4 regions of the Thermodesulfomicrobium thermophilum DSM 16697 genome follow, and region 1 is predicted to be linked to each of the others. Evidence: predicted binding sites of a transcription regulator. Region 1 holds the regulator's gene; each other region holds the start of a gene.
What was found. Region 1 encodes sigma-54, which starts transcription at its own class of promoters, with help from an activator protein. Its sites were predicted from a motif close to CTGGCACGGNNNNTGCTT; they were not measured.
Positions count from the first base shown of each region.

Region 1 (7,575 bases):
AGCGGAACTCGTGGGCAATCTCACGGCACAGATGCGCGACCACACCATGAGCGCCCAGAGCATGCGCTACAACGAGGCGGACGCCCGCCTCGTCTTTGCGGGATCTGTGCAGGTGCGCGGCCCGCGCCTTGACCTCGACGCTCCGGAAGTCCAGGTGTTTCTTTCCGAAGAGCGTATCATTGCCACCGGCGGCGTCCAGGCCGTCATCCACCCTGAAAGGAAATGACCATGCTCCCTGTTCTCATACTTCTCGGTCTCTTCCTGGCCCCTCCGGCCCTGGCTGCGCCTGCCCAAGAAGAGCAGCCGGTGGCCATCCAAGCGGACTCCATGGAATATCTCCAAAAAGCCGGACGAATCGTCTTTCGCGGCGCGGTCCACGCCACCCGTGAGGACATGGAGCTCTGGGCCGATACGGTCACCGTACATCTGGAGGAAGGCGCATCCAAGGCCGCGGCCACATCCCCCCAGGGCAAAGTGCGGTCCATCGTCGCCGAAGGCAACGTGCGCATCCAGACCACCCAAAACCGCAGCGGCACCGGGAAACGGGCCACCTTCGACGCCCGCACCGAAACCGTCACCCTGGAAGGCAATCCTGAGGTTCGTGAGGGCAAAAACAGCATCCGCGGCGAGGTCATCGTCTTGTACCTCAAAGACGGCAAAAGCGAGGTGCGCGGCGGCGCCAAACAACGGGTGGAGGCCATCTTCCTTGCGCCCAAGACAACCCCCGGATTGTTGGAGAAGAAGCCATGAGCCTCGTAGGATTGGGGCTCATAAAACGCTACCGACGGCGGGAGGTGGTACGGGGCATCGACCTGGAGGTGCAGCCCGGCGAGATCGTCGGCGTGCTCGGTCCCAATGGGGCGGGCAAGACCACGACTTTCTACATGCTTGCCGGCCTCACCACCCCGTCCGCCGGCACGGTGACTCTCGATCAGCATGACATCACCCGCCTGCCGCTTCACCGCCGCGCCCTTCTCGGCCTTTCCTATCTGCCGCAGGAAAGCTCGATATTCCGCAATCTTTCCGTGGCAGACAACCTGCGCATCGTCCTCGAATATACCGGGCTCCCACGCTCCGAACAGGAGCGCACGGCCCAACATCTCCTCGAAGAACTGGGGATTCTCCGCCTGGCGGACCAGCCGGCGTCGTTCCTTTCTGGAGGCGAGCGCCGACGCCTGGAAATCGCCCGGGCCCTCATCCGCAAACCGCAATTCTTGCTGCTCGATGAGCCTTTCGCGGGTATCGACCCCTTGGCCGTGGCCGACATTCAAGGCATCATCGCCAACTTGCGCCAACGGGGCATCGGCATCCTCATTTCGGACCATAACGTGCGCGAAACCCTCGCCATCTGCACCCGCGCCTACCTGGTTCACGATGGACGCGTCGTGCTCTCCGGCACTCCCAACGACATCGTGGCCAGCCCCATGGCCCGCTCCGTGTATCTGGGTGAAGGATTCTGCCTGTAAGCGGAAAAAGAAATCCCAGAAAAAATCAAGACATTGCCAGGCCCAGCCGTCTATGGCAGAAGGCAAGCATCACGAGGGCATCCCCTCCATGCAAAGGAAACGTCTATGGGATTGGAACTGCGGCAGAATCTGAAATTGACCCAACAGCTGGTGATGACTCCCCAGCTCCAGCAGGCCATCAAGCTGCTCCAGCTTTCCCGTCTGGAACTTCTGGAGGCTATCCAGCAGGAACTTTTGGAGAATCCGGTTTTAGAAGAAGCCACGGACCACCCCACGCCCGAGATCACGGAAGACGTCCCTTCCACTCCCCCGGAACTCGCCACAGCGGCCCTCTCCTGCAACGAACGAGACCTGCTGCGCAACGCCGATTGGGAAACCTATTTAGGCGACTTTGCGAGCACCAGTAAGCAACACAACAAGGAAGCCGAACTCCAAGAAGAAATGACCCCCTGGGAAGGACGCATCTCCGGCAAGCCCTCCCTGGAAGGCCACCTGCTTTGGCAACTGCGGCTCTCCGACCTCGACGAGGCGAGCCAAGCCATTGGCGAAGCCATCATCGGCAATCTCGATTCCCGCGGCTACCTCACGGCCACCCTGGAAGATCTCATGGAGCAGACCGGCGCCCAGCGCGAGGCCATCGAGGCGGTGCTCGCCCGCATCCAGCGCATGGACCCGGTGGGCGTCGCGGCCCGCTCCCTGCGGGAGTGCCTGCTGGTGCAACTTGAGGTGTTGGGGCAAGACGATCCCATTCTCACCACCTTGGTGCGCGATCACCTGGAAGACATCGAACGCAAGCGTTTCAAACCACTGGCGCGGAAATTCAAGATCGAGCTGGAAGACCTGCGCGCCTACCTGGATATCATCCAAAGCCTAGAACCTCTGCCGGGCGCAAGCTTTGGCAGCGAAGCCACGGTGTACGTCAGCCCGGACGTGTTCGTGCACGAGTTCGACGGCGAATTCGTGGTGCTGCTCAACGAAGAGGGGCTGCCTCGCCTGCAGATCAGTTCCCACTACGATACCTTGCTCCAAGGCGGCCAAGGCCCCGACAAAGACTACATCCAAGAAAAAGCCCGCTCCGCCCAATGGCTTTTAAAAAGCTTGCAGCAGCGCCAAAAGACGCTCTATAAAGTGATGGAGAGCATCGTGCGCTTCCAGCAGGATTTTTTCCGTCACGGGGTCACCAAGCTCAAGCCTCTGGTGCTCAAGGATGTGGCCGAGGACATTGGCATGCACGAATCCACGGTGAGCCGTATTACCAGCAACAAATACGTGGCGACCCCGCATGGGGTGTTCGAGCTGAAATTTTTCTTCAACTCCGGACTTTCCATGGACGACGGCTCTGAGGTGGGCTCCGAAAGCGTCAAGGCCATCATCAAACAATTGGTCAACGAAGAGGACCCGGCGCACCCGCTCAGCGATGAGAAGATTGCTGCGGTGCTCAAAGAGCGCCTGGATATCAACATCGCCCGCCGGACTGTGGCGAAATACCGTGCGGTACTGGGAATCGAGTCTTCTTCCCGAAGACGCCGGATTCTCTAATTGGTCATTCGACCCAACCGAACGCAAGGAGGTTGCTATGAACATCGTCTTCAACTTCAAAAATTTCGAGCCTTCGGACCACTTGCGCAAATACGCCCGGGATCGTTTCCAAAAACTCGTCAAATATATTGGAGATCGAGACGACACGGAGCTCCAGGTCAACCTTGAGGTGGAGAAGTACCGGCATATCGCCGAAGTCGTCCTCGTGGGCAGAGACCTTCACCTCTCTGCTCAAGACGAAAGTAATGACATGTATGCCACTGTGGATTTGGTTTGGGAGAAACTCGAAGCCCAACTGCGGAAAATCCGCGATAAAAACAAAACACGTCGCAAAGGGGTTCCGGTGCGCATGGACGTGCTTCGCCTGGAACAATCCGAGGGTGCTCCACACACGGTCGTGGAAAGCAGCGACCACTTCGACCCCAAACCCATGACTGTGGCGGAGGCTGCGCTCCAATTGGAAACAACCGAAGACACTTTCCTCGTCTTCCTCAACGCCGAGACCGAACGCATCAACGTGGTGTATCGCAGAAGCAGTGGTGGGTTCGGACTCATCGATCCAGGCATCTAATCATGCAATTTTCCGAATTTCTCCATCCAAGTCATGTACTTCCTGAACTTTCGGCCAGGACCAAGACCGAGGTCCTGGCCGAACTTGTGCGCCCGGTCATACCACTTTTCCCAAGCGTATCCCCGGAGGCCGTCGTCCAAATCCTTTTAGAACGGGAACGGCTTGGTTCCACTGCCATCGGCGATGGCATTGCTATCCCTCACGGCAAGGTGGACGGGCTGGACCATATCGCCGTCGTCGTGGGGCGCAGTACTCAAGGCGTGGAGTTCGACAGCGTCGACCATAAACCAGTGCACATCATTACGCTGGTACTCGCTCCAGCGGGGGGCGCCGGTATGCATCTCAAGGTATTGGCCTCCCTGGCGCGCCTCTTGCGGGATACAAGCTTCCGCCAAAGTTTTCTCAGCGCCCCGCCCTCCCAACTTTTCGAACTCATGACCTCCTACCCACTGCCCTGAATTCTATGGCCCCTCCCACAGCCACCAAGCCCCTGGTCATCGTTTCCGGCCTTTCTGGGTCTGGAAAGAGTACGGCCCTGAACATCCTGGAGGACATGGGGCTTTTTTGCGTGGACAATCTGCCGGCAGCCATGGCTCCGGACCTTGTGGACCTCTTTTTCCGCTCCTCCGCAGATGCCTATGCCGGACTGGCCCTGGGCATGGATCTCCGGCAGCCGGCCCTCGCCCAGCAATGGCAGGAAATCCTCGCCAAACTCCATCCCACCCCCACGGTGCTTTTTCTTGAAGCCTCCACTTCGACCTTGCTGCGGCGCTATGCCGCCACACGGCGTCCCCACCCGCTCAGCACAACCACCCCCGGCCTTGAGCAAGCCATTGAAACCGAGCGATCCCTCCTGGCCGTTATCCGCGACGGCGCCCACCTCGTCATCGATACCACCCACTATTCCATCCACGATCTACGCCGCGCCATCCAAAGCCGCTGGGAGACACTGAGCAGTGCTCCACAGGGCATGCGTCTGCATCTCATCACCTTTGGGTTCAAACACGCAATGCCCTCGGAAGCGGATACCGTCATTGATGTCCGTTTCCTCCCCAATCCCTACTTCGAGCCCTCCCTGCGGCAAGGCACCGGGCAGGACCCCGAAGTGGCCGCGTTTGTCCTCGAAAACCCTATTGCCCAGGCATTTCTCCCCAAGCTCATAGGACTTTTGGATACCATGATCCCGCTTCTCGAAGCCGAAGGCCGTTTCCGCTTCACCCTGGCCCTGGGCTGCACCGGAGGCCGCCACCGTTCCGTCGCCGTTGCGGAACGCGTAGGCGCCCACTTCCGGGCTCAAGGCCGCACCGTAACCGTCGAGCACCGTCATTGGACATTGCCATAAGGCCAAAGAAACGCTAGGCACGCCATGCCCTGTGCGGGACTTACCCCCAAGGAGGAATCATGATCGGCGTGCTGCTTGTCACCCATGGCACCTTTGGTGAGCATCTGCTCGATGCCGCCCAAACCATCCTTGGCCCCCAAGAAGGATGCGCCGTGGTGGCAGTGGACGACACCCGTCCCATGGATACGATCCTCGGAGACATCAAAGACCACGTCCGCCGCTTGGACCGCGGCAACGGGGTCCTCATCCTCACGGACATGTTCGGCGGCACGCCGTCCAACCTCAGTCTTTCGCTGCTTCTTCAGGGGAAGGTGGAAGTCGTCTCCGGGGTCAATCTCCCCCTCCTGCTCAAAGCGCTCACCAACCGCTCGGGGACATTGCACCAAGTGGCCTTGGAGGCAAAATCCGCCGGCAAACAAGGCATCCTCGTGGCCGGCGAGGTCCTGCGGCGTAAGGTTTCGGAATAATGCTCTGGTTTCGCATCGACAACCGTCTGGTGCACGGCCAGGTCATCGAAGCATGGATGCCCTACGTAGGGGCGAGCATCCTGGTGGTGGCCAATGATGACTTGGCAGCAGACCCGTTACGCCAGGAAATCATGCGCCTGGCGATCCCCGATGACGTGACGTTCCTCTGCTGCCGGGTCACGGAATTGGCCTCTGTGCTGGAAAGTCTCCACACCCAAGCCGCGGATCCGCACATCATGGTGCTCTTCGCCACCTGCCCGGACGCCCAGCTGGCCTACACCAGCGGCTGCCGCATCCACAGCGTCAACATCGGCAACCTTCACGACGGCCCCGGAAAACAGCAACTCTGCGCCCATGTATGCGTGTCGGAAGAAGACCGCTCATGCCTGATCTTCTTTCACGACCACGGCGTGGAGCTCGATTTCCGGTGTGTGCCGGGAAAATCCGTCACGGTGCACTTATGAGTTTCGATCCCCATTGGCCGACCCTTATGCTCAGCGCTTTTTTTTTGCCCTCCTCAATCTTTCGCGCTTCTGCGTCGACACCTCGCTCCTCCACCGACCAATAGCCGCAGCCCTGCTCTGGGGCGCAGCCACGGCGGACGCCTCGGTCGTTTTCATAGGAGTCTTCTTCGAACTTCTTTGGCTCGACCTCTTTCCCGCCGGCGCCTACGTGCCCCCCAACGGCCTCCTTGCCTTCACCCTTGCGGCCACCACTCTGCGCCATATTTCTGCGCCGTCCATGTTCCTCGCCCTGGCCGTCCTTCTCGGATCCGCCCTGTGCGCCCACGGGGCGGCAAACATTGAGCTCTTCTATCGCAAACGCCAAGACAGAGCCCTCATGCGCCTTGCCGATACCAACCGCCGCCCCCGCATGAGCTTCTTCGACCCTGATTCCATCGTTGTGCGCTCCGTGGCCGAACAATGGGTCCTCGGATGGACGCTCTTTCTCGTCTTTGCAGTGGTTCTGCTTGCAGGGATCCGGCTCCTGAACCTTCTGCCGCTTCCCCACACCCCGATTTCTTGGCCCATTCTTCTGGCTCCCGCCTTCATGGGTGGAGTCCTCTGCCTGCGCACCCACCGCGCCCTGGCCACGGCAACCGCAAGCCTCGTGGCCATGAGTATTGCCCTGGCGCTATCCACCTCCGGCTCACTCCTGTGATTCGAGCTTTTCAAAAAAACTCCCCTGCTGGGGCTTGGCAGCGGCGAGAGGTTGTGATATTTGGAACAAAGTTTTGGTTCATACTTCAACCTTGGAGGAGGAAACCCCATGTCCGTGTTCGTATTCGGTCACAAGAGCCCTGATTCCGATACCGTCTGCAGCGCCATCGCCCTGGCCGATCTCAAGACCAAGCTGGGCGTTCCCTGCACCCCGGCCGCTCTGGGCGAACTGAATCCCGAGACCAAGTTCATCCTGGAAAAGTTCGGCGTCCCGGCCCCTGCGGTCAAGACCTCCTACGCCGGTGAGAAGGTCTTCCTGGTGGATACTTCGGATCTGGCGCAGCTTCCGGATGACATCAAGCAGGCCGAAATCCTGGGCATCGTGGACCATCACAAGCTGGGTGACGTCACCACCCCCAATCCCTTGGAGTGCTGGATCTGGCCCGTGGGCTGCACGGCCACGGTGATCAAGTCCATGTACGACTTCTACGGTGTGGAGATCCCCAAATCCATCGCCGGTATCATGCTCTGCGCCATCCTGAGCGACACCGTCATCTTCAAGTCCGCCACCTGCACCGACAAGGACAAAAAGGCCGCGGAAGAACTGGCCAAGATCGCTGGCGAGAGCGACCTGAACGCCCTGGGCATGGCCATGTTCAAGGTCAAGTCCGCAGTGGAAGGCACCCCGGCCCGCGAGCTGGTCATGCGCGACTACAAGGACTTCAATATGAGCGGCAAGATGGTCGGTATCGGCCAGTTGGAAGTGGTGGACCTCTCCATCCTGGACGCTGTCAAGGCTGACCTGGAAGCGGACATCAAGAAGCTCAAAGAGGAAAAGGGCAACCACTCCGTCTTCCTGTTGTTGACGGACATCATGAAGGAAGGCTCGGAGATGCTCATCGCCTCCGACGACGAGTCCGTGGTGGAAAAGGCCTTTGGGGTGAAGCCGGAAAACGGCCGCGCCTGGCTGCCTGGGGTCATGTCCCGGAAAAAACAGGTGGTGCCCAATTTCGAAAAGGCCTTCGGCGCC
Region 1 is NZ_JCANTW010000014.1:232,567-240,141, reverse strand. Features, by position in the region: gene lptC (LPS export ABC transporter periplasmic protein LptC) at 1-226, shown strand, start outside; gene lptA (lipopolysaccharide transport periplasmic protein LptA) at 229-750, shown strand; gene lptB (LPS export ABC transporter ATP-binding protein) at 747-1,466, shown strand; gene rpoN (RNA polymerase factor sigma-54) at 1,572-3,005, shown strand; gene hpf (ribosome hibernation-promoting factor, HPF/YfiA family) at 3,043-3,576, shown strand; gene BR00_RS08465 (PTS sugar transporter subunit IIA) at 3,579-4,034, shown strand; gene rapZ (RNase adapter RapZ) at 4,040-4,918, shown strand; gene BR00_RS08455 (PTS sugar transporter subunit IIA) at 4,978-5,385, shown strand; gene BR00_RS08450 (PTS sugar transporter subunit IIB) at 5,385-5,849, shown strand; gene BR00_RS08445 (PTS sugar transporter subunit IIC) at 5,863-6,546, shown strand; gene BR00_RS08440 (manganese-dependent inorganic pyrophosphatase) at 6,655-7,575, shown strand, end outside.

Region 2 (7,575 bases), on a different contig from region 1:
CCTTGACGATTTCCGCAAATGCCGAGCGCAGGGTCTCGAGGATCCCCGCCACTTCGTCCAGCAAGGCGGGATTCATCTGGATGTTGGCGTTCACCAATTGCCAGGTGCAATAGGTGTAGAGGCTGTGGAGGTTTTGCGCCAGTTCGCCGCCTTTTTCCTTGTTCAGAGAGCCGTCCAATTCCGCGATGATGTCGAGCGCCTGGGAGATGAGGATGCCTTTGGTGGCGTAATCCTTTTCCAGCATCTTGGTCTTGGCTTGCTGCAATGCGGTGATGGCGCTTTCGAAGAGCATCACCACGATGTGGCCCGGAGTGGCGGTGGTCACTTGGGTTTGGCGGTATGCCAGGGCTGCACGCTGCATGCACGTACTCCTTGTCTAAGAGTTTTTCGGCAGGCTGTTGATTTGGGATCCCAGCATGGAGGAGAGCTGGTCATAGGTGCCGAGCGTCGCCTCCAGGTTGGCAAAGCGGGTGCGCAAGGTGCTTTCCAGGAGGGTGAGGCGCTTTTCCTCGTAGGCGATTTTGGCGTCGATACTGTCGATGATGTCTTGGTAGTTGTCTTCGAGGATCTTGAGCGGCCCTTCCAGGGGCGCGGTCAGGCGGCCGACTTCGTCACCCAGCTCCAGGGCCTTGCCGTTTTTGATGAAGATGGTCCCCGAATAGGAGCCGTCCGTCATATCCATGACATCGATGACCAGACCTTTGGCTGGATTGTCGTCACCGATGGCCGTGATCTTGGTGCCGTCGATGGAGGCGGGGTACCCGCCGATGGTGGGAGGTGGGCTGGCGCTGATACTCCCGCCGGAGACGGTGTAGGTGACGGAGAATTCGCCGGCTTGGGTAACCCCACGCACCAGGGAGCTGAATTGAAAGTGGGGCGAGGCGGCGGCCACGTACTGGCCGGGATTCAGAGGATCTTCGACCATCTCCTTGGTGCTGGGCACGGAGTCCGCGGCAAAAAGCTTGGCTACGGCCTGAGGATCGGTGTTGAGGGCCGAACGCAGGGCCGTTTCGTCGAGCACCAAAAGACCGAAGGTGGGAGAGCCTTGAGCGGTGTCGGTGGTGATGCCCACACTGCCCAAGGAGGTGACCGGATCCAGGTCGCGGTCAAATCCCAGACCCTTGGAGGCGAGGATATTCTTGATGCGCTGCTGGATCATCTGCAGGCCGTAGTTGCCGGTGAGCAGCGACCCCGTGGTTTGGGAGCCCACGGTGGTCACCTTGGTTTGTTCCTGGATTTTGGTGAGTACGGTATTCACCTCGTCCACAAAGGTCTTCACCTTGTCCACGACAGCGGACACGTCCGTGGCCGTGGTCAGGGTGGTTTGGCCGGCCTGCACCAGGTTCATGGTGATGCCGGGGATGATGTCGCTGATGGAGTTGCTCGCCCGCTCCAGGTAGCCGTCGGTGGCCCCTTGGGTTTGGGTGAAGGCCGATGCTCCGAGTCCGGCGAGGGTGGTGCCGGGATAATCCACGACGCGCACCGTATTGGCCGCTCCAGGGGTCCCGGTGAGCACGAGCACTTGGGAGCCGGATTCCGTGGCAAGGCTGGCCGAGACCCCGCTGCCTAAGGCGTTGATGCCGTCCACCAGATCCTGGAGGGTGGCGCCGGCGCCCAAGGAGACGGTGTAGAGCGTACCTCCGGCGGCGAACTTGAAGTCTCCGGGGGTACCGGAGAGGGGGGCCGTTGCCGCGGTCAGTCCCGTGGATGCCTGCAGGATGGTGGCCGTGGGCGCAGGGGTCACGGGCCAGCCGTCGACCCGCAACTGGGCGTTGGCCGCGTTTTGGGTCTGGACGAAATCTGCGGAGGAAAAGCCGGGCACGGTGGTGAGTCCATCGTCGATGAGGACGTCGTTGCCTGCGCCAAGCTCCATGCCTCTGAGCTGCAGACGGTAGCCGCTGCCATCGTTGATGAGGGTGGCGCGCACCAGATTCTGATTTTGGGAATGGGCGTTGATCATGTCCGCGAGCTGTTGCAGCGTGGTACCTGCTGCCACGTCCACGGTCATTTGGGTGGACCCTACCACCAAGGTCATGGAGCGGGCGGCGCCGCCGGTGACATCCGCGCTGGGGGCGGAAAAAACTGCCGTGCCCATGAGGGTGTCCGTGGCGGCGAGCCCCACCACCTCCACGGTATGCACCCCGGATTCGGCGCTGCTGCTGGCTGTGGCGGTGAGGGCTGCTGGGTTGGAAGACACGGTCTGTTTGGCGAGAAATTCGTCCAAGGAGTCCATTCCCGACAGGGTGGTGCGCAGGGTCAGCAGCGCGCTGTTGAGTTCTTGAAAGGCTTGGGTTTTCTTTTCCCACGTGGCTTTCCATGCCTCCAGGCGGCGCTGGTGGATGCGTTCCGTATCCACCAGTTTGGTGACCATGGAGTCGAAATCCGTGCCTGAGCCCAGCCCCGTAAAGCGGATGGCGCCGGAAAGGAGCTCCGTGCTTGTCGTGGTGTCGGCCATGAGGTCCTCCGCGAAAGTCTATATGCTATTATGCAATGGCCGTGCCGCCTTTTCTATGAAAAATGGCCGGGCCGCGGCGCGCGACCCGGCCATTTGGCCGCGGGTTGGGGCGGGGGCTATCCGCCGATGAGCTGCAGGGCCATCTGCGGCAGGCTGTTGGCCTGGGAGAGCATGGCCACTGCCGACTGGGTGAGGATCTGGTTGCGCACGAACTGGGTCATTTCCGTGGCCACGTCCACGTCGGAGATACGGGACTCGGCGGCCTGGAGGTTCTCGGCCTGGATCTGCAGATTGGTGATGGTGTTTTGCAAACGGTTCTGCAGGGCGCCCAGGTTGGCGCGGATGTTGTCCTTGGAAACGATGGCCTTGTTGAGGGCGGCCAGGGCCTCTTGCGCCGCCTGCTGGGTGGAGATGCTGTAGCCTGCGCCGGCAATTCCGGAACCGTTGTCGCGGCTCGAGTCTGCAGCGTTGCCCACGCCCAGGGCCGATGCCGTGGCGGTCTGGATGGCGATGTAGTAGTAGTCCTCGGCGGAGCTGTTGCCCGTGCCGAAGTGGACCTTGAGCGGGCCGGTGGAGTTGAGGCCTGAACCATCATGCGCGCTGGCCCAGTCCACCACGTGCGGGGTAGAGGCCGAGAGATTGCCGTTCAAGAGATAGATGCCGTTGAAATTGGTGGCGTTGGCGATTCGGGTGATTTCCGAGGCCATGGCCTGGTACTCGGAGTCGATGATGAGGCGCTGGTCCGAGGTGTAGGTGCCGGTGGCCGCCTGTTCGGCCAGTTCCTTCATGCGGATGAGCTTTTCATCGATGACCTGGAGGGCGCCGTCGGCGGTCTGGATGAGGGAGATGGCGTCGTTGGCGTTGCGGATGCCCTGTTTGAGGGAGGCGATGTCCGCGCGCATGAGTTCGCGGATGGCGAGCCCGGCGGCATCGTCCGCTGCGGTGGTGATGCGCAGGCCCGAGGACAGGCGGCGGGTGGATGTGGCCAGCGCTCCGTAGGAGGAGCTGAGGTTCCGCGCCGCGTTCATTGCCATGAGATTGTTGTTGATGACGAGAGACATGGTGGTTTCCTCCGTGAAAGGGTTTGGCGTCCGTGCCGATGTATTCCGTGTGTGCCCTTTGTATCGGCCGCTGGCGGCAATACTTTAGGGCGATTTCGGAATTTTTGGGTCAGGACAGGGGAGGAAGGTCCACGAACTCGGGGATGTGGCGCCGGGCCTCGGCCTCGGAGAGGCCGCGGGCCTGGGCGATGGCGGGGAGGTTTTCTTCGGCGTCGCTTGGACGCAGATAGAGGGGCGCTGGCGGATGGCGATGGAAGGCGGCCGTGGCGGCGGCGGTCATGAGGGTCCCGGGCCAGGGGGTGTCGAAAAACATGGGAAGGGCGGTGACGGTATCTGGGAGCTCCAGGCGACGGATGCCGCTGCCTACGGCAAGTCCCGGCTGGGCCTCCACGTGGGCGCGAAACTCCTGATGGGAGAGGGGCCGGACGGGGCGGGTGGGGCGGCCGTGCTCGAAGCGCTGCGCGTAGACCATGTGGGCGCGGGCATAGGTGGCCACCCACAGTCGTCCTGAGCAGGGGACCTGGGCGGCGAGCAGACGGTGGAGCTCCAGCCCCGCCATGGGGATCTGGGCGCCCATGCCCAGTCCTGCCACGGTGGCCAGGGTGATGCGCAGCCCGGTGAAGGACCCCGGGCCGCACACCGCGGCGATGCCGCCAAGATTCGTGGTTGCGATTCGGTGCGCTGCAAGGATGCGTGCGATGGCGGGCGCCAGCACGGTCACCGAGGCGCCGGGGCAGTGGATGGTCTCGGCGTGGAGCACGGCGCCTTCCTGCCCCAAGACGATGTGGAGCAGATTTTCGGCGCCGCATAGGACGAGCAGCGGGGCGCTGGTGTCAGGGGATGTGGCGGAGGATGTCATTGACGGTTGCCAAAATCATGAGGGTGATGAGCAGCGCCATGCCGATGCGCAGGGCGACCTCCTGCACCTTGGCCGGAAGCGGGCGGCCGGCGATGGTTTCAAGCAAATAGAAGAGGATATGTCCACCGTCCAGCACCGGGATGGGCAGGAGGTTGAGTACACCCAGGTTGACGCTGATGAGCGCCGTGAGCGCCAAAAGCTGCACGAGTCCGCTCTGGGCTTCGCGGTGGATGAGCTCGGTGATGAGGATCACCCCGCCCACGTCGCTCCACGGGATGACCCGTTCGATGAGCTTGATGATGCCCTGGAGCATGAGGCTGGTGACCTGGCCGATATGCCGCAGCCCTTCCCAGGCGGCCTCGGGCACGGAGAGCATGCGGCGCTCGGTCACCCCGGCCGGGGCGATGCCGAGCATGGGAGCGCGACGCATTTCGCCAAATATGGTGCGTTTTTCCTGCACCTGCGGGGTGGCGCGTACTTCTAACGTGGTCTGCTGGCGTTTGACGGTGATGGTGAGGGAGCGGCCGTCGCTGGTTTCGATGGCGGTGACCAGCTCGTCCCAGGTGTGGATTGTTTCGCCGTCGATGGCGAGGATGCGGTCTTGAGGAGCAAGACCTGCCGCCGCTGCAGGGCTCTCGGCGGTGACCTTGCCGATGACCGGCAGCAGTTCTTCCATGCCTTGGGTGGCCAAAAGACCCCAAAAGATGATCCAGGCGAGGAAGAAGTTGCTGATCGGGCCCGCCAGCACCACCAGCATGCGCTGCCAGGGGGGCCGCAGGATGAATTGGGCCTCCATGGGCGCAGGATCGTCGGCGTCTTCTTTTTCTCCCACAAGCTGCACGTAGCCGCCGAGCGGGACGAGGCTCAGGCGATATTCGGTGGCGCCTGGTCTCCAGGAGAGGAGCTTCGGCCCAAAGCCCAGGGAGAAGACGTGCACGCCGATACCCAATGCCCGGGCCATGAGAAAGTGCCCCAGTTCATGGAAAAAGATGAGGCCGCCAAGGACGACGATCACGGCGAGGATGCTCGTCATGCAAGGGCCTCCAGGAGGTGGGCGGCCTTGGTTCGGGCCGCGCGGTCTTGATGGAGGATCTCCTCCACCGTGGCCGCAGGCTGCGCGTCGGTAGCTTCCATGGTGGCGGCGATGAGGCGCGGGATGGCAAGGAAAGGGATGCGGCGGGCCAAGAAGGCCTCCACCGCCACTTCCGCGGCGGCGTTGAGGGCGATGCGGGCGCTGGGGCCGTGGCGTGCAGCCTCCATGGCCAGGCGCAGACAGGGAAAGCGTTCCACGTCCGGTGTCTCGAAGGTCAGCGGTTTGGCCGTGAGGTCCACGGGGAGGTCTTGCGCCACCCGCTTGGGGTAGCCCAGGCAATGGGCGATGGGGACTTCCATGGAGGTCGGTCCCAATTGGGCAAGCAGTGAGCCGTCGATCATCTCCACCAGGGAGTGGACCACGGATTGGGGATGCACGAGGACGGTGATCTCTTCCGGGGCTGCCCCAAAAAGGGCCATGGCCTCCAGGAATTCCAGGCCCTTGTTCATAAGGGTGGCGCTATCCACGGTGATTTTGGGGCCCATGGACCAATTGGGATGGCGCAGCGCCGCCTCGGGGGTCACGGCGGCCAGCTCGGCGGCGGAGGCGGTGCGAAACGGCCCGCCCGAGGCCGTGAGGATGAGGCGGCGCACCTGTGCGAGCCCGTGGCCCTGTACGGCCTGGAAGATGGCGTTGTGTTCCGAGTCCACGGGCAGCAGCACGGCCCCGCTTGCGTGGCATGCCTGGCGGAAGAGGTGCCCCGCCAGCACCAGCGCCTCTTTGGTGGCCAAAGCGAGGATCTTGCCGCTTTGGGCTGCGGCCAGGGCCGGCAGGAGTCCGGCGGCGCCCACCTGGGCGGCCACCACGTGGGTGGCCTCGGGCAGGCGCGCCAATTGGACGTAGCCTTCGGGGCCGAAGACGAGGTACGGCTGGTAGCCAGCGGGCAGGAGCTCCCGCAGGGCCGCGCTGTCTTCGGCCTGAAGGATCCCCAGAAACGGCGGCCGGAATTCCGCGGCCTGCTCGGCCAAGCGCTTCAGATTGCGCGCCCCGGCCAGGGCCAGGACTTGGAAGCGCTCCCGGTTGCGGCGCACCACCGCCAAGGTGCTGACGCCAATGGAGCCGGTGGCGCCCAGGACCACCAGCCTGCGCACAGCGGCGCTTTGGAGAAAACGGTGGGAAAGGGGAGAAATATACTCCATGGCTATGTCCACAAGGGCAAGAAATGGGTCAGGGCCGCATAGACGGGAAGCGCGGTCAAAAGGCTATCGATGCGATCCAAAATTCCCCCGTGTCCAGGAAGCATCGTTCCGGAATCTTTGATGTTTCTCCAGCGTTTGATGGCTGATTCCATAAGATCGCCCCCTTGGGCGGTAACGCTCACCACCGCGGCGATGCATGCGGCTCGGCCAGGATCCGCCTTCCCCGCCCATACGGCATAGAGGGTGCAGACCGTCATGCAGGCCGCAAGCCCGCCGAGGCTGCCGGACCACGTCTTTTTGGGGCTCACCCGGGGCCAGAGTTTGGGGCCCCCCAGGTGGGAGCCGACATAAAAGGCCGCAGTGTCCGTGGACATGGTCCCAAGGAGAATGAAGCCGAGATCCAGGGGGGCGAGCTGCAGGCCTGGGCGCAGGAGCACCGGCACATAGAGCAGGGCGCTGAGGGCAACAAGGGCGTCGTGGGCCGCCAGGGAGGCGTCTTTGCCGCTGCGGGTCAGGAACGCCGTGCCTGCGGCGAGGGTGAGCAGCGGCGCGGTGGCCATTTCCGGCCAGGAGGCAGGCAGCCACATGAGGCCGACTCCTGCGCCAAGGACCAGGGCGAGGGCCAGCCGGCGTTTTCGCAGGTCCCAGAACATGGCCAGGTATTCCCCGAGGGCGAGGGCCGCGACGAGGCTGACTGCCAGACGCAGGGGCATGCCTCCGGCTACAATCGCCGCCGCAAGCAGGGGGATGAGGATGAGGGCCGTGAGGATGCGTTGGCGGTGGGCTTGGGTCATGCCTCCTCCGGGGCTGCACCGAAGCGGCGTTGGCGGCGGCGGAAATCCTCCAGGGCGCGGTGCAAGTGTTCGGGGGAGAATTCCGGCCAGGGCGTGTCCGTGAAGTAGAGCTCGCTATAGGCGCTCTGGAAGAGGAGAAAATTACTCAGGCGCAGCTCTCCGCCGGTGCGGATG
Region 2 is NZ_JCANTW010000015.1:93,664-101,238, forward strand. Features, by position in the region: gene fliS (flagellar export chaperone FliS) at 1-361, opposite strand, end outside; gene fliD (flagellar filament capping protein FliD) at 377-2,455, opposite strand; gene BR00_RS08885 (flagellin N-terminal helical domain-containing protein) at 2,572-3,516, opposite strand; gene tsaB (tRNA (adenosine(37)-N6)-threonylcarbamoyltransferase complex dimerization subunit type 1 TsaB) at 3,626-4,375, opposite strand; gene rseP (RIP metalloprotease RseP) at 4,350-5,408, opposite strand; gene dxr (1-deoxy-D-xylulose-5-phosphate reductoisomerase) at 5,405-6,607, opposite strand; gene BR00_RS08905 (phosphatidate cytidylyltransferase) at 6,610-7,401, opposite strand; gene uppS (polyprenyl diphosphate synthase) at 7,398-7,575, opposite strand, start outside.
Region 2: fliD (flagellar filament capping protein FliD) is a predicted target of sigma-54. The motif match lies at 2,486-2,503, and genes of this name have one in related genera.

Region 3 (7,575 bases), on a different contig from region 1:
ATTTCCTTTTGGCGGAGATGAGTTTCGGCCAGGACGCCTCGTTCACCGAGGAGGCACTGGTGCAGCGTTTTAACGCCGATCTGGCCAATGACCTCGGGAACCTCTTTTCCCGCACCCTGACCATGACCCATAAGTACTGTGGGGGCCGGGTGCCGGAGTGTGGGGAGCTTAACGAATTGGATCGCGAGGTGCTGAGCATCGGTCACAATGCCTTGGCCAACTTCCAGAGCCAGTTCCAGCACTTTCATTTTTCCCGGGCCTTGGCCTCCTTGTGGGAGCTGGTGCGGCATCTCAACAAATACATCGACAAGAGTGCGCCCTGGGCCTTGTTCAAGGCGGGCGAAACCATCCGATTGAATACTGTGCTCTATGTGGTGCTGGAGGGCATGCGCAAGGTGGCCTTGCACCTGTGGCCGGTGATGCCGTCCCTTTCCGAGGCCATGCTGGAGCAGCTGGGGTGGAAATGGGATCTTGCCGCCGTGGACTTGGAGGGCGAGACTTCGTCGTGGTTTGGGCTGCAGCCTGGCACCCCGGTGGCGGCGAGCTCCAACCTCTTCCCGCGCAAGGAGGTGGTTGCAGCCCCCAAGCCTGAGCCCAAGCCCGCAGTTCCCACCAAGGAGGCGGTGGACTTCGAGGTCTTCAGCCAACTGGACCTGCGTGTGGGCACCGTGGTGGAGGCCCTGCCCCATCCCCAGGCGGACCGCCTGCTTTTGGTGCGCCTGGACGACGGCGGCGCCGAGCCCCGGCAGGTGGTGGCCGGCATTGCCGAGAGCTGGAAGCCCGCCGAGTTGGTGGGCCGCCAGGTGGTGTTCGTGGCCAACCTCAAACCGCGCAAGCTGCGCGGACAAGTGTCCCAAGGCATGATTTTGGCGGTGAAGACCAAAGGCGGCCTTGCCCTGCTTTCGCCCACGGGTCCGGTGCCGCCGGGAAGCGTTGTGTCGTAACATCTAGGAAGAAGAGACCTGTCGCGGCGCTTCCCATGGGGGAGGCGCCGTTCTTTTTGGTCCATGCGAAGGTTGTTGCGGGTGGGCGCTCGGGCTCCACGACGAGTTTCGAGCAGGAGGCAGCGGGGTGAGATTTTGGGTGGTGGCGCGGCGGAAGCCGTTTACTGCAGCCGGTGCGTGGGTGGAGGGGCGGGCACGGCGTCCAGTGGTTGGGCTGGGGCCCGGCAGCCTGCTTCCAGGTCGGCGAGCTCTTGGCGGATACGTTTGAGGCGGCGCGGTACGGATGGGTCTGGATGGGGCATGCGCGCCAGGTTGTCCAGCACCTGGCCGATTTCATGGAGCAGGGCCGGCAGCGACGGCGGCGCGGCTGGCGTGGGAGGCGTACTGCGGCTGCCAAACAGGCGGGTAAGGAAGGTCTTCCAACTCATACCGCGGTCCCCATGACCCAGGTGAGCCCAATGGCTACGGCGAACATGAGTACCATGGGGACCACGAGGGCGGCGAGCACCTGGGAAGGACGGGCGTCGTGCACGTGGCGCAGGGCGAGAAATTTGTACACCGTGGTGGCCACGATGGCCATGGGTAGGCCCAAGTAGGGTATGATCAGGAGGAGCATGGGGGCGGCGCTGTATGCCTGGGCGCGGAAGGTGCCTTCCAGACCCTTGTGTGCACCACGGAAGAGCTGGAGGAAAAAGTGGTTCACCACCGTGTCCATGAAGAGAAAGAAGCTGATCTGGAGCGGGTAGAGGAGCAAGGCCACGGTAGCCTGGGCGGTGGAGCCGAGTCCTTCGGTGAGCGGCGCCGGCGGCAGGACGCCCAGAAGCTGCCACAGGGCCTGGGCGACGGCCACGGCCTCGGCGAGGATGAGGAAGAAGAGCAGCGGCTTGATGTATCCGGCGCCCACCGGCAGGGTGCGGAAGAAGCGCACCGGCGAGACAAGGATGGCCCACAGGGTGGAGAGGTAGGCGGCAAACGGCGCGGTGGTTGCGGTTTCCCAGGTCGGCGGCAGGGGTTCGGGGGCTTCGGGAGGCAGGAGCTCTGATTCGCCCTCCGGATCGTCCTCCAGGCGGTCTTCGGGATCTATGGCAGTCTGGGGTTTGGCGGGTTCGTCGGGACGCAGGGCATGTAAGGCCTCCCAGATGTCGGCATCTGGAGCACTCTCGTCCGCAGGAGGGGGCGCTGGCCGGTCTTCGTGGAGAGGTGGTTCTTCTGCCGTCACGGGGCGCACCGGTTCTTGCGGTGCCGGTGCTGGGGGTTCGGAGTCGGCGGCCATGGGCGGGGTAAAGGGAAATTTGTGGCGGCACTGGGGACAGGTGGCCCGGACCGGACGCTTGGGGAGTTTTTCCGGTGGCATATGGCGGGAAAAGCCACAATTGGGACAGGTGATGCGCATCGCTCCTCCACGAAGATGACAGACAGAACCGAGCATACCGGCAGCGGACGGGAAGCGCAAGGTCACGGGCACGGGTGTGGAGGCGAAGCAGATCTGGAGATCGCTGGCTCTACGCCAGAGCCCCGGCCGCTGAGGACCGGGGCTCTGGGGTGATGGCGAGGGATGATGCCCGGGCTAGCCCATGGCGGCCGGCCCGGTTTCTTGGGTGCGGATGCGGATGGCGGCGGCGCATTCCACCACGAAGATGACGCCGTCTCCTTCTTTGCCGGTGCGGGCACCGGCGCTGATGCCTTCCACCGCGGCTTCCACGAACTCGTCGTTGACACCGATTTCCAGGCGCACTTTTTTGAGCAGATTCACTTCCATGACCACGCCGCGGTAGGTCTCGGTGAAACCCTTTTGCCGACCGCTGCCGAGTACGTTGGTGACCGACATGTTGTAGATCTTGCGGCTATAGAGCTCTTGCTTGACGGCGTTCAAGCATTCCGGGCGGATGTAGGCGATGACCAGTTTCATGGGGCCCTCCTATTCGTTGGTGAAGATTTGGAAGCCGTTGTAGGCCTCCATACCGTGTTCGCTGATGTCCAGGCCTTTGAGCTCTTCTTCCGCGCTGACCCGCAGGCCCATGAGGGCGTCCAGTACCTTGAAGAGGACAAAGCCGCAGCCAAAACCCCAGGCCGCAATGGCCAGGGCGCCGGTGATTTGGGTGAGCAGGAGTCCTGCTCCGCCGCCGTAGAGCAGTCCCGTGGCCGAACCGAATCCTGGGGCGGCGAAGAAGCCCACGAGGATGGTCCCGAGCGTGCCGCACACGCCGTGTACCGAAGAGGCCCCCACCGGGTCGTCGATCTTCAGGGTCTTGTCGATGAACTCGATGCTGCGCACCACTACCAGTCCCGCGATGGCGCCGATGGCAAGGGCTCCCATGGGCGAGACCTCGGCGCACCCGGCGGTGATGGCCACCAGCCCCGCCAGGGTGCCGTTGAGGGCCATGGAGGTGTCGGGTTTGCCGAAGCGCATCCAGGCCATGGCCATGGCGGCCAGGGTGCCGGCGCAGGCCGCCAGGCTCGTGGTGACGGCGATGCAGCCGATGTCGCCCGTGGCTGCGGTGGTGCTGCCGGGGTTGAATCCGAACCAGCCGAACCAGAGGATGAAGACCCCAAGGCCGGCCAAAGGGATGTTGTGGCCGGGAATGGCCCGCGCCGCACCGTCCGGGCCGTATTTGCCGATGCGCGGCCCCAGGACGAGGGCGCCGGCCAAGGCGATCCAGCCGCCTAGGGCGTGCACCACCGAGGAGCCGGCAAAGTCCACGAACCCCATTTGGGCGAGCCAGCCCGCACCTTCGTCCCCAAGCCAGAGATTGCCCCAAGCCCAATGCCCGGAGATGGGATAGATGAGGGCCGAGATAGCGAGGCTGGCGGCAATATAGGTGCGAAATTGGGTGCGTTCGGCCAGGGCGCCGGAGACGATGGTGGCCGCAGTGGCCGCGAACACCGATTGGAAGAACCAGAAAGTCAGGGTCCATTGGCCCTCCGGCGTGGTGGCATCAAGGCCTGCCAGGGCAAAGCCGGACGTGCCAAAGACGCCCGCGGCGTCGGCGCCGAACATCAAGGCAAAGCCCACGAGAAAGTAGGCTGGCGAGCCGGCGGCAAAGTCCAGGAGGTTCTTCATGATGATGTTGGCGGCGTTCTTGGCGCGGGTAAAGCCGGCCTCCACCATGGCGAACCCGGCCTGCATGAACATGACCAGGATGGCGGCGATCAAGGTCCACAGCAGGTTGGCGCTGGATTGGGTGAAAAATTCTGGCGCTTCCGCCAGGGCCAAAGCCGGGGTCCCGAGGACCCACAGGGCGGTGAGCAGGGCCCGCCGCGGCCGAAACAGGGGATATGCGAACATACACACGCCTCCACACGATTAGGGTTGCAACATGCCGAGGGTAGTGCAGAGGCTGTGCCGAAGGGAAAACACCTTGAAATATTTTAGAAAAAGAGAAGGGCTCGCCGGATGCTTTATTCTTTTTTGTAAAAAATCATGGCGTTATATAGCAGGTTTTTGGAAAAGTTATACTTTTTTGTAAAAAGTATATTATATAAATATGTTGTCCTCTACCCCAGGTAGGCTTTAGCCAGCAGATAGAGGTCGGCATAGGGCACGCCAGCCTTGATGGCCGCCATCATAGCCGCGGACAGGGCCATTTTGCGCTCCGTGGCCGCGAGGATCTCCCGTTTCACGAGGTTTAAGCGGTATTTGATAAAATCCGCGTCAAAGCCGTCGGCAACCAACTCCAGGCCGTCTTTGAAGTAGGGGGATGCCAGGTATTCGCGCTGTTCCAGCACCGCCTCGACCCCGCTTTTGCGGGCGAGCTTACAGTAGAAGATGAGGTTGATGATGAGGGATTCGATCTTCTGCTTGTGGTCGATGCGCAGGAATTTCTTTTTGTTGAATCCCGGGTCTCCCAGGTGCTGGAGCATGAGGTCCGCCACTTCGAAAACCTGGCGCTCGAAGATGGGCGGCATGTGGAACTTGGACAAAAACCGCACCATGACCTTTTGCGGGTTTTCGTTGGCCACCATGCCTAACAGGGCGATACTCATGAGCGTGTACTTGCGCCCCAGGTCTTCGAGGATGGTGGCGGCGCGGATGCCTGCCAGTTCTTTGGCTTCGGCCGGGGAAAAGGACGAGGCTGCCAGTTCCAGGAGATAGCGGATGTACGGTTCCTTGGTGTGCCGGGCCTCCTCGGCCAGGAAACTGTCCCGCCGTTTGCTCTCCAGGGTCTTTTTCACGGAGAGCCAAAAGGCGGCCACTCCTTCCAGAGGCATTTCCAGGATGTCGAATTCCGGTGGCGTCCCCGGCGAGGGGGCGACGCTGGCGGCTTCCAGCAGGCGGGTGACGAGGTCGTTGATGGCCGCAGGCATGCTAGTCCTCGAGGCAGAACTCCACCGTAAAGGAGCCTGCCTGGGTGGTGAAGGGGATGGCGATGGGCTTGATGGAGCTCATGTGGGCGATGGTGTGGCCGTCGCCCATGATCACCGTGGGCGTGGACCCCTGGAGTTTGACGCCCATCTCCGACAGCCCCACCCGGACGTGGCCGGAGATCATGTTGGAGATCTCCCCCACCGCGTCCTGCACGTCCTGGAGGATGTTTTCGATGGCGTCGCCGAGCATCTGCTTGACCACATACACGGCCGTGGGTTTGTCGAAGGAGATGGAAAAGGTGCCGCGAAGGTCTCCAGTAATGCCGATGATGGCGGAGATGTCCCCCCGGGCGACGTTGTCTTTTTTGACGTATGGGGTCTCGGCGGCCACTTCCAGGGCGGCCACCGAGGCGAGGACGGTCTTGGTGGCCTTGATGAAGGGTTTGGCGAATTCTGGGTTCATGGGGCTCCTTGGGAAGAGAGGATGCCCCTCTGTTAGGGGACCACAGGCCCCGGGGTCAATCGTTCTGCGTGCGGCTCAGTCGCGCCAGCCGCCGAACCTGGCGGCACAAGCCCATGATCTGGTTGAACTCGTGGCGCCGGGGGGCGAGCCGGTGCACGAAACGTTTGATGGAGAGCATGAAGTAGTCCGGGTTGTCGGGCTTGATGTAGTCGATCTCCATGAGGGTTTCGCGCAGGGTGGCAAAGAGGAGCTCCTGCTCTTCGTGGTTGATGACCCGGTCCTTGGGATAGCGGGAAAGATGCAGGGGCCGTTCTTGGGCCGCGAGGAAGCACTCGTAGAGAAGCACGAGCACCGCCTGGGCCAGGTTGAGGGACGTGAGCTCGGTGCTCGTGGGGATGGTCACCAGGGCGTTGCAGATCTCGATCTCTTCGTTGGTGAGCCCGCGGTCTTCCGGGCCGAATACCAGGGCCACGCCGCCGTGGCGGCGTTCTTCCACGATGCGCGGCGCCGCTTCACGGGGGGTGAGGATGGCCTTGCGCCACCCGCCCAGACGGGCCGTGGTGGCGTAGGAGAAGGAAAAGGGCATGAGCGCCTCGCGCAGCGTGGGCACGATGGTGAGGCCGTCGAGCAGGTGCCGGGCATGGTGGGTGGCCAGCGGCAAGGCGCGCTCCAGGTCCCATTGCCACGGGTCCACGAGGATGATGCGCGAGCAGCCCATGTTGGCGCAGGCCCGGGCCACGGAGCCCACGTTTTCCGAGAACTTGGGCCGAAACAGGATGACGGCGATGTCGTCCAGGCGTTGCGGTTCCATGGGGCCCCTAGACGTTGAAGAGGAAGTGCATGACGTCGCCGTCACGCACCACGTATTCTTTGCCTTCCACCCGGAGCACCCCGGCGGCGCGGCATTTGGCCTCGGAGCCGTGGCGCACGTAGTCCGCAAAGGCGATGACCTCGGCGCGGATAAAGCCGCGTTCGAAATCCGAGTGGATGACGCCTGCCGCCTGGGGGGCCTTGGCGCCCTCGCGTATGGTCCAGGCCCGCACCTCTTTGGGACCGGCGGTGAAAAAGGAGATGAGTCCCAGGGTCGCGTATCCGGCGCGGATGACTTGGTCGAGGCCGGACTCGGTGATCCCATAGCTGGCGAGAAATTCGGCCGCCTCCTCGGGCGACAAGCCGGCGAGCTCTTCTTCCATGCGGGCGCACACCGTAATGGCCTGGGCTCCCCGGCGGGCGGCCAGATCCCGGGCCCGGCGTTGGTGCTCTGTTTCCGTGGCCAGGCCGGCTTCGTCCACGTTGAGTACGAAGATGACGGGCTTGGCGGTGATGAGCGGGGTCTCGCGCAGCAGCTGCGCCACTGCGGCGTCGTCAAGGAGTGCGGCGGCAGGGGTGCCTTCCGTCAGAGACTGGATGACGCGGCGGGCGGTCTCCAATTGGGCGGCGGCCTTTTTGTCCCCCTTGGCCTGCTTGGCCAGGCGTTCGGCGCGGCGTTCCATGGCCGCAAGGTCGGCCAGGAGGAGCTCGGTCTCGATGGTTTCGGCGTCGCGCACCGGATCTACCTCGCCGTCCACGTGGACGATATCCGGGTCATCGAAGCAACGCAGCACGTGCACGATGGCCTGGCAGTCGCGGATATTGGCAAGAAATTGGTTGCCCAGGCCTTCGCCCTGGCTTGCTCCGCGCACCAAACCGGCGATGTCCACGAAGTCCACGGTGGCCGGCACCACCTGCTGGGGCTGGACGAGCTCTGCCAGGGCGGCGAGCCGGGAATCCGGCACCGGCACCACTGCCTTGTTGGGCTCGATGGTGCAAAAGGGATAGTTGGCGCTGGCGGCGTTCTGAGCGCGGGTGAGGGCGTTGAACAGG
Region 3 is NZ_JCANTW010000002.1:22,767-30,341, forward strand. Features, by position in the region: gene metG (methionine--tRNA ligase) at 1-944, shown strand, start outside; gene BR00_RS00525 (hypothetical protein) at 1,106-1,372, opposite strand; gene BR00_RS00530 (zinc-ribbon domain-containing protein) at 1,369-2,337, opposite strand; gene BR00_RS00535 (P-II family nitrogen regulator) at 2,512-2,853, opposite strand; gene BR00_RS00540 (ammonium transporter) at 2,863-4,230, opposite strand; gene BR00_RS00545 (hypothetical protein) at 4,440-5,249, opposite strand; gene BR00_RS00550 (chemotaxis protein CheX) at 5,251-5,712, opposite strand; gene BR00_RS00555 (RNA methyltransferase) at 5,768-6,523, opposite strand; gene ychF (redox-regulated ATPase YchF) at 6,531-7,575, opposite strand, start outside.
Region 3: BR00_RS00540 (ammonium transporter) is a predicted target of sigma-54. The motif match lies at 4,274-4,291, and genes of this name have one in related genera.

Region 4 (7,575 bases), on a different contig from region 1:
GATGTCTGGCTCCCCTTCTGGTCCATGGAGGTGCGCACCACGGGGTTCTCGCTCCAAACCTGGGCCGATCTGGTGGAGCTTGCCGGCCTTCCCCGGGTGGTGCAGCCGTGGATGCGCTCCCGCGCCTTCCAGTTCCGTATCCCGGCCTTCAAAATCCGTCCGGAGCTTTTCGTCCAGCTTACCCAACAGACGAGCCTCAGCCCTCTTGCGGCAGAGCCACCAGAAAAACTCCCTCCCGAGCCCCTCTTTCCAGTCACTCTCGCGCCGCAGGAAGCGGCGCGCATCCTGGCCGTGGCCCTGGTGGCCTTATCTCCCGCCCGCAAACGCCTCTTCGAGCATATCCGCGGCGGCCGTATCCAGCCGGTCGCCTACGCCGTGGAATACCTGCCCTTTGTGCGCACGCCCACCGAGCTCCTCCAGCTGGACCTCAACTTCGCCCTGCCCGTCTCGGCCCTCACCTGGGCGCGGAGTCTCTAGCGCTCCTTTCCCCCTCTTTTGGCCACGTTGCCTTGGAAGCGCAGGGCAAACGCGTCTGCCTTGCCGACACTGCCTGCTCAATGCATGGAATCCCCAGAACCATGCGTGGCTGATCCCGGATGGGCTTAGGAGGGGCCCACATCCCCGCGCCCCCCACTGACGGACGATTGTGGACGCGCCCTCGGCGCAGCAACCTGCCTGCCACAGCGAGGACATCGTTGGGCCTCACGCGGCAGCAGGGCGTCACAGGCAGGACAGCTGGTCCCCTTTTTGAGAAAAAGCCGGCGCAGCATCTCAATGAGAAGCATCGTCTCCTCCTGGGGAGCGGAAAAGCGGCAGCGCTTCGCTCACGGCATCAAGACTCCCCACCAAATACACCACATCCCCGACGGCAAACCGCCAATCCGCCCCAGGCGCCAGAATGTCCTCCTGCCCCCGACGCACCGCCGCCACGGTCACGCCGTGGCGCTGCCGCAAGGCACTCTCCGCCAGGGTGCTCCCCTCCACAAACGATCCAGGCTCCACGCGCACGGCCGTGACGTCCAGGGTGGAACACGCGCCCCCCGCAGGACATGAGGTGGCAACACGCTGCGGGGCGCGCAAATCGGCGTAGCCCTGGGCCCGAAATCGGCGCTCCAATCGGGCGATGTCGTCGAGAGGCACCATATAGGCGGCGAGCACCCGCACCAGGACCTCGATGGCCGACTCGTATTCCTCCACCACAACATCCTGGGCCCCTGCCGCCAAGAGCGGCTCGATCTCCGCCACGTAGCGCGTACGCACCACCAGATGAATCCCAGGGTGGAGCTGTCGGGCCACCATCACGGCCCGCTGTACTGCCGCCGGATCGGACACGAGGATGGCCATGGCTCGCGCCTCTTCGATGTTCCAATGGGAAAGCACCGCCGGCTGCGTGATATCCCCAAAGGCGATGGGCACTCCCTTGGCGCGCTCCCGGCGCACGGTCTCGGGGTTCATCTCCAAGACCACGTAGGGGATGCCGGATTCTTGGGCCACCTGGGCCACATACCGACCGCCGATGCCGTATCCCGCGATGACGAGGTGGTCGCGGAGCTTGGATTTGGGCCCCGAAGAACTGGAGGCCGCTCCGGAACTGTCCGTCAAACGCGCCCCCAAGCGGGGAAGCCAGGCAATAAGCGTGGGGGTGATGGCCATGGATAAGATGGCCACAGAAAGAAAGATTTGAAATTCAGTGACCCCCAAAAGCCCGTGCTGCATGCCGACGCCCGCGAGCACGAAGGAAAACTCCCCGATTTGAAAAAGGGCGAGGCCTGCCAGCAGGGCGGTCCGTAGCGGATAGCGCAAACAAAGGCCCGCCACACACCCCGCCGCCACCTTGAGGACAAGCAACGCCCCCAAAAGTCCCAAGATCAACGCCCACGAGGAGACAAACACCCGAGTGTCGAAAAGCATGCCCACGGACATGAAAAAGACGCTGGTAAAGACGTCCCGGAAGGGCACGATGGCATCCACCACCGAGTGGCTCACCTCGGAGTCGCTCACCACCAAACCTGCCAAAAACGCTCCTAGGGAAAGCGAGAGCCCCAAATACCCCGTGGCCCAGGCAATGCCCAAGCACAGGGCAAGCACACTCAAGAGCAAAAGCTCACGACTGCGCGCCGCCGCCACCCGCACCAAGAGCCAACGCACCACAAAACGGCCACCCACCAGGACCAAGCCCCCCACCGCAAGCGTCTTGACGCCCACGCCCAGCAAGGCCTGTCCCGGATCGCCGACAATACCGGCGAGGATAGGGATGGCAATCATCATCGGGGCCACAGCGATATCTTGAAAAAGCAAAATCCCCACCACGATGCGGCCGTGGGGGGCGCTCATCTGGGCGCAATCCCCCAATCCCTTGAGGACGATGGCCGTACTGGAAAGCGCCACCAGAAAGCCCGCCAGCAAGGCCGTATTCCACGGCACCGAAGCCCCCCAAAGGGGCGTGAACACCCCCAGCACGCACAAAAGCACATATACCGTCCCCCCCACGAAAATCAGGCGGGCAAAACGGCGTACCTCATCCAGGGAGAGCTCCAACCCAATGACAAAAAGAAGAAGGATAATGCCGAGTTCCGCAAACAGCTCCACCTCGTGGGTGTCCGCGATCCAGCCTAGACCATGGGGGCCCGCCAGCATCCCGGCCGCAAGCATAGCCACCACGGGAGGCACCCGCAGCCGGTGCCCCACCAGCAAAAAGCCGCATGCAAGGCCGAAAAGCCCCGCTTCATGAGAAAGGAAGCGCAGATGTTCCACAAACTCTCTCCCACCCAAAGAAGCAGAGCAGCCCTAGAGTCCTTTTTTTTCAAACCATCGAAAGAGAAACGCAACCGCCACGAGAAAAACGCCGATCACCACCCACGACGAGGCGCCCAGCGTCCCTGGCAGGCCGATCTTTCCATAATCCGCCCAGGAGAGCACCGAGTCCTTCAGCAACGGGTACAACTCCGCATAGAGAGCAGCGCCCGTCAGCATGCCGGCGATGGCGAAAAGCGCGTGCCAGCGCCCTTCCCCCAGCGCGCCCACCGCCGTGCCTGGGCAATAGCCCATCACAGCCCAGCCCACGCCAAAGAGCGCGCCACCCACCACCACGCCCCCTACGTTCATGGCCTTGTGGCTCAAAGTAATGAGCCCGGCAGATGACAGAGCCGCGATCCCCACCATCCCCACGGCAATGGCGGAGAGCATGAACTTGAGGATCGTCATGTCTTGAAGCAGCATGGCACTCACCTGCTTCTCAAAGCGCAGCACCCGGCCTTTCTGCAGCAAAAATCCAAAGACGAAACCAGTACCCAGGCCCAATATCTGATCGATGTTCATGCTACTTCCTCCGGTAGATCAGCGACGCCACAACCACACCCACGCCAAAAAACATGGCCAAGGCCACAAAGGCGCTCATCGAGAGCTGCATCATGCCGCTCAATCCATGGCCACTGGGGCACCCGCTGGCCATGCGCGCCCCGAACATGGCCACCACGCCCCCTACGAAGGCTCCCACGGCACGCTTGGCCGCGGACGGACCAAAGCGGTCTCTCCAGATGGGCGGCACCCATTCGTGACGAAAACTCCCGTCCAAACGAGAGGCCACGAGCGCGCCGAAAAAGATCCCGACCACCATCATGAACTGCCAGTCCACGCGCACCTTGGTCTTGGCAAAGTAGGCGTTCTGCTCCACGTGGGTTTCGTCGATCTGCTTTTCCAGAATGCCCGCGGCACGAACAAACGTGGTGGACGCCCCGAGATAGTGGGTTTTCTCCATCCACGCCGTGGTCGCGTACGCGGAAATGATGGCCAAAACACCTACCAATGCCCCGGCCAGATACGGACTCCACCCTCCGTCGCCATGTCTTCGTGCCATGCCGCTCCTCCTCTGCTGCAGGAATCTGAAAAAAACTTCTCCTCTGGACGCCGTGTGCCTTTCCGCAGCGAGGGCGTCTTGAACGGCATACGCCAATTGGGACAATAAAAGCAATGCCAAGCTGCCGCCCCCTTGTGCCCATCCAGGCCCCCAAGCAGCGCTGTTCAGCCATTTCTCCTTAACAAAGTATCCCACCGCGACCATATCCTAAATAAACTAGAGCTAGAGAAAAAAACGTGTAGTATGTTGTGGGGAAAAGAAGAGGGCACCCAAGGATGCACATTGATCACCCAAAGCGAACCATCTCTTTGGCGTTCAGAACGATCTTGGCCACCGACGTACTCTTCCGTGTTCCTGTGCCTGGCCAACCCGGCTGGAGCGGGCCTAGAAAGCGCTCTTATCCGCAACCTCAAAAAAAATACCCGCAAGCAGATCACCACCGCTCCAATCCCAAACTCATGGCATCCTGAGATGGATATTTTTCAACCATACTGACCGGAGCTTCTGAGAAATTTTTTTCCGCTGTGGCCAATACTACCGCGCAAACCCGCATTCCACGCCGCATACGTGTTGGCACGTTCCTTGGATATAAGCAAAGTATCCTCTTCCTCTCAACCATTCAACTCAAGGAGATTACAACATGAAACGGACAAACAAGACTATCGCAACGATCGCCCTGTGAGCCCTCTTCGCAACTCCGGTATTGGCTGCCAACCAGGCAGCCCCCGGACAAGGTCCAGGGCACGATAACGCCAATATGGGCCAACGCATGGGACGCGGTGGCATGATGGGCATGATGGGACAAACACAGATCCCGCCGGAAAAGCAGGAGGCTTTTAACGCCCTGCTGGAAGCCCACCAAGCGGAAATGACCCCTTTGCAGGACGCCATGTGGGCCAAACACACCGAGCTGCGTGCTTTGGCCGCCAACCCCAACACCAAGCCTGAAACCATCCAGTCCCTGATCAAGGAACTCACCAATCTGCGGGCCCAGATGCGTAGCAAGCAAGAGGCCTTTCGCGCCAAGGTCAAAAGCGAACTTGGCATCACCCTGCTGCATGGCATGATGGGCGGCGGCATGATGGGCGGCGGCATGATGATGGACAAGGACGACGTCCCCACCAACTAAACCTTCTTCCTTCCCTCCTCCCCACAAAGTCCCGGAACTCCCTCCGGGACTTTGTCTTTGGCGGACCTTCATCTCCCGCTCCAACACACGCTGCCCCGCACATTTCTACGCCCTCGCCCCTCCTTGCAGCCCAGATTGTTCTGGCAAGTCACCTGCCCATAGCGCAACCCCAGATATTCGCCGCCTCCCATACCGGGATCGCTCCGGCAAGCGCCCGCACAATCTCCAAAAGCCGCCGCGCCTCCTTCCTCTTCGTCTTCATGAATACCTCTTCCATGTCTTCATGGGAGGCATTTCCATCGTCCCATCCAACGGTGACAAATCATTATCCGGCAACACCCAAAAAGCACTGTTCTTGACAGAAGCGGCGATCCCCCCGCAAACGTCCTTCATGCCATTTATGGACTATCTGCGCGCAGCGCCCCTGCCACATCTCACGGCCCTCAAGACCGTGGCCCTGGGTCTGGGGATCGATGTTTGGCTCAGTGAAGCCAGCGCCCTGCTGCGCCCCCTGCTCGCGGCCGCAGCAGGGTGGGTGGTGCTCCTGTGCCAGGCCGACGCCCTGTGCCGCTACCACGAATATCTGCGCCTGCGCCGGATGCTGGAACGCTACGGCTTTCACCCCCGCATCTTCACCCCCATGCTGGGTTCCCGCTGCCAACGCGACGCGGCCCTGCTCGCAGCAAGAAAAACCGGACACCTGGAGGCAGCCTGGGCCATGCTGCGCGCCCACGGATACCGGGCCTACCACCTCATCCCGGACAGCGTCCGCCGCGATCCGCACACCCTGCTGCGCCCCGCCTTTTGGCGCACGACCCTGCTCCCCCGGCGACGCAGCCGGGGACGAAACTCCACCGTTTTTGACCTGCGTCAAAGGCAAAATACGTAGAAGCACGCATCATCCCCCCATGCAGGCCAACGCATCGTCTCTCTCCTCCATGGGGCTGCGCGCCCTGAGTCTTGTGCTCGCCCTCCTGGCCGCCGCCCATTTCCTGCGCTGGAACGCCCCCGGGCAGGCAGCGGCATGCGCCACCCTGGGCCTTGCCGCGGCCCTCGCGCCGCGCCTGCTGCCGCGCCCCTTGGCGCTCCTGCTTTTTGCCGCGGGAGGCATCTTCTGGGCCCACTTGGGCATGGAGCTCGCCTTCATGCGCGCTGCCCAACATCTCCCGTGGCTGCGGCTTATCCTCATCATGGGCGGCGTGGGCCTTGCCTTTACTGCGGCGGCGGTCACCACTGCCCGCACCCGCGCCGGCGATATCTTCGGCCCCCTGGACGGCCCGGCATGGGCGAAAACCCTCGCCTTTGTCCTGGTGTGGGGAACCCTTCGCGTCGCACAGGCCAAGGCCCCCATGCCGCTCCTTCTGGGAGAGCGATTCCTGCCAGGGTCCGCCCCCTGGTGGGAGATCGCCTTCGGCCTCTACGCAGCTTGGGTCACCGGCGGCCTGCTCGGACCACGAGGGTCCACGCTTCGTGCCCGCATTTGGGCCCTTTTCAGCCTGGTGTTCTTTGGACAACTCTTCTTGGGACTTGCGGGATGGGGCATCTTCCTCATGACCGGCAATTTGCACCTGCCCATCCCTGCGCTCATCCTCGCCGGCCCGCTCTATCGGGGCCACGGGATTTTCATGCTGCTTCTTTTTGGCGCAAGCCTCCTGCTCGTGGGGCCGGCCTGGTGCAGCCATCTCTGCTACATCGGCGCCTGGGACCACACCATGGCGCGCCTGGGGCCCCAACGGCCACGCAAACTTCCGGCCTGGGCGTCCAAAGTGCGGACGGGAATCTTGGCGCTCACGATACTCGTCCCGGCAGTGCTGCGCGCCAGCGGCGCCTCCACGGGCACCGCGCTTCTTGGGGCAGGTCTCTTCGGCGTCGGCGGCGTAGCGGTCATGGTGCTGGCCTCCCGGCGTCTCGGCACCATGGTGCATTGCACCCTCTGGTGCCCCATGGGACTGGTAGCCAATCTGATGGGACGCCTCCTTCCCTGGCGCCTGCGCATCACCGCCGCCTGCACCCGTTGCGGCCGCTGCCTTCCCACCTGCCGCTACAGCGCGCTGAGCATTCAGGACCTCAAAAAAGGCCGACCCGCACTCACGTGCAGCCTGTGCGGCGACTGCGTGCGCGCCTGCCCTCACGGGGCCATGGAATACGCCTATCTTGGTCTCGCCCCCAAGACAGCTCGCCTGGCCTTCACCTGCCTGGCGGCGAGCCTGCACGCCGTGTTCCTGGCAGTCGCACGCATCTAGCATCTAAGGCGCCATCAGCCGCCTACTGCCTCGACGTCTGGGATCGGCCAGGGCAGCGAGGTGGCGCCGCACGCATTTCGGGCATCAGCCCCCTACTGCGGCGAAGATGCGCCAGCGCTTTCCTGGGCGGCAATCCAGGCCATGGCTTCCGCGAGGTCAAGAGTGCCCGTATAGATGGCCTTGCCGGTGACCGCGCCCTGAAGCCCCTGGGCGCACAAGGGATACAACCGCTGGATATCAACCAATGTCGTCACCCCGCCGGCAGCGATGACCGGCAGATGCGTCAGGGAAAGCAGCCGCGCATAGCACGACGGATCCACACCGCTTCCCGTGCCGTCGCGACTGAT
Region 4 is NZ_JCANTW010000001.1:40,478-48,052, reverse strand. Features, by position in the region: gene BR00_RS00260 (hypothetical protein) at 1-477, shown strand, start outside; gene BR00_RS00255 (monovalent cation:proton antiporter family protein) at 772-2,754, opposite strand; gene BR00_RS00250 (DUF6691 family protein) at 2,788-3,318, opposite strand; gene BR00_RS00245 (YeeE/YedE thiosulfate transporter family protein) at 3,320-4,060, opposite strand; gene BR00_RS00240 (periplasmic heavy metal sensor) at 4,560-4,985, shown strand; gene BR00_RS00235 (hypothetical protein) at 5,377-5,874, shown strand; gene BR00_RS00230 (4Fe-4S binding protein) at 5,894-7,228, shown strand; gene hisA (1-(5-phosphoribosyl)-5-[(5-phosphoribosylamino)methylideneamino]imidazole-4-carboxamide isomerase) at 7,321-7,575, opposite strand, start outside.
Region 4: BR00_RS00240 (periplasmic heavy metal sensor) is a predicted target of sigma-54. The motif match lies at 4,427-4,444, and genes of this name have one in related genera.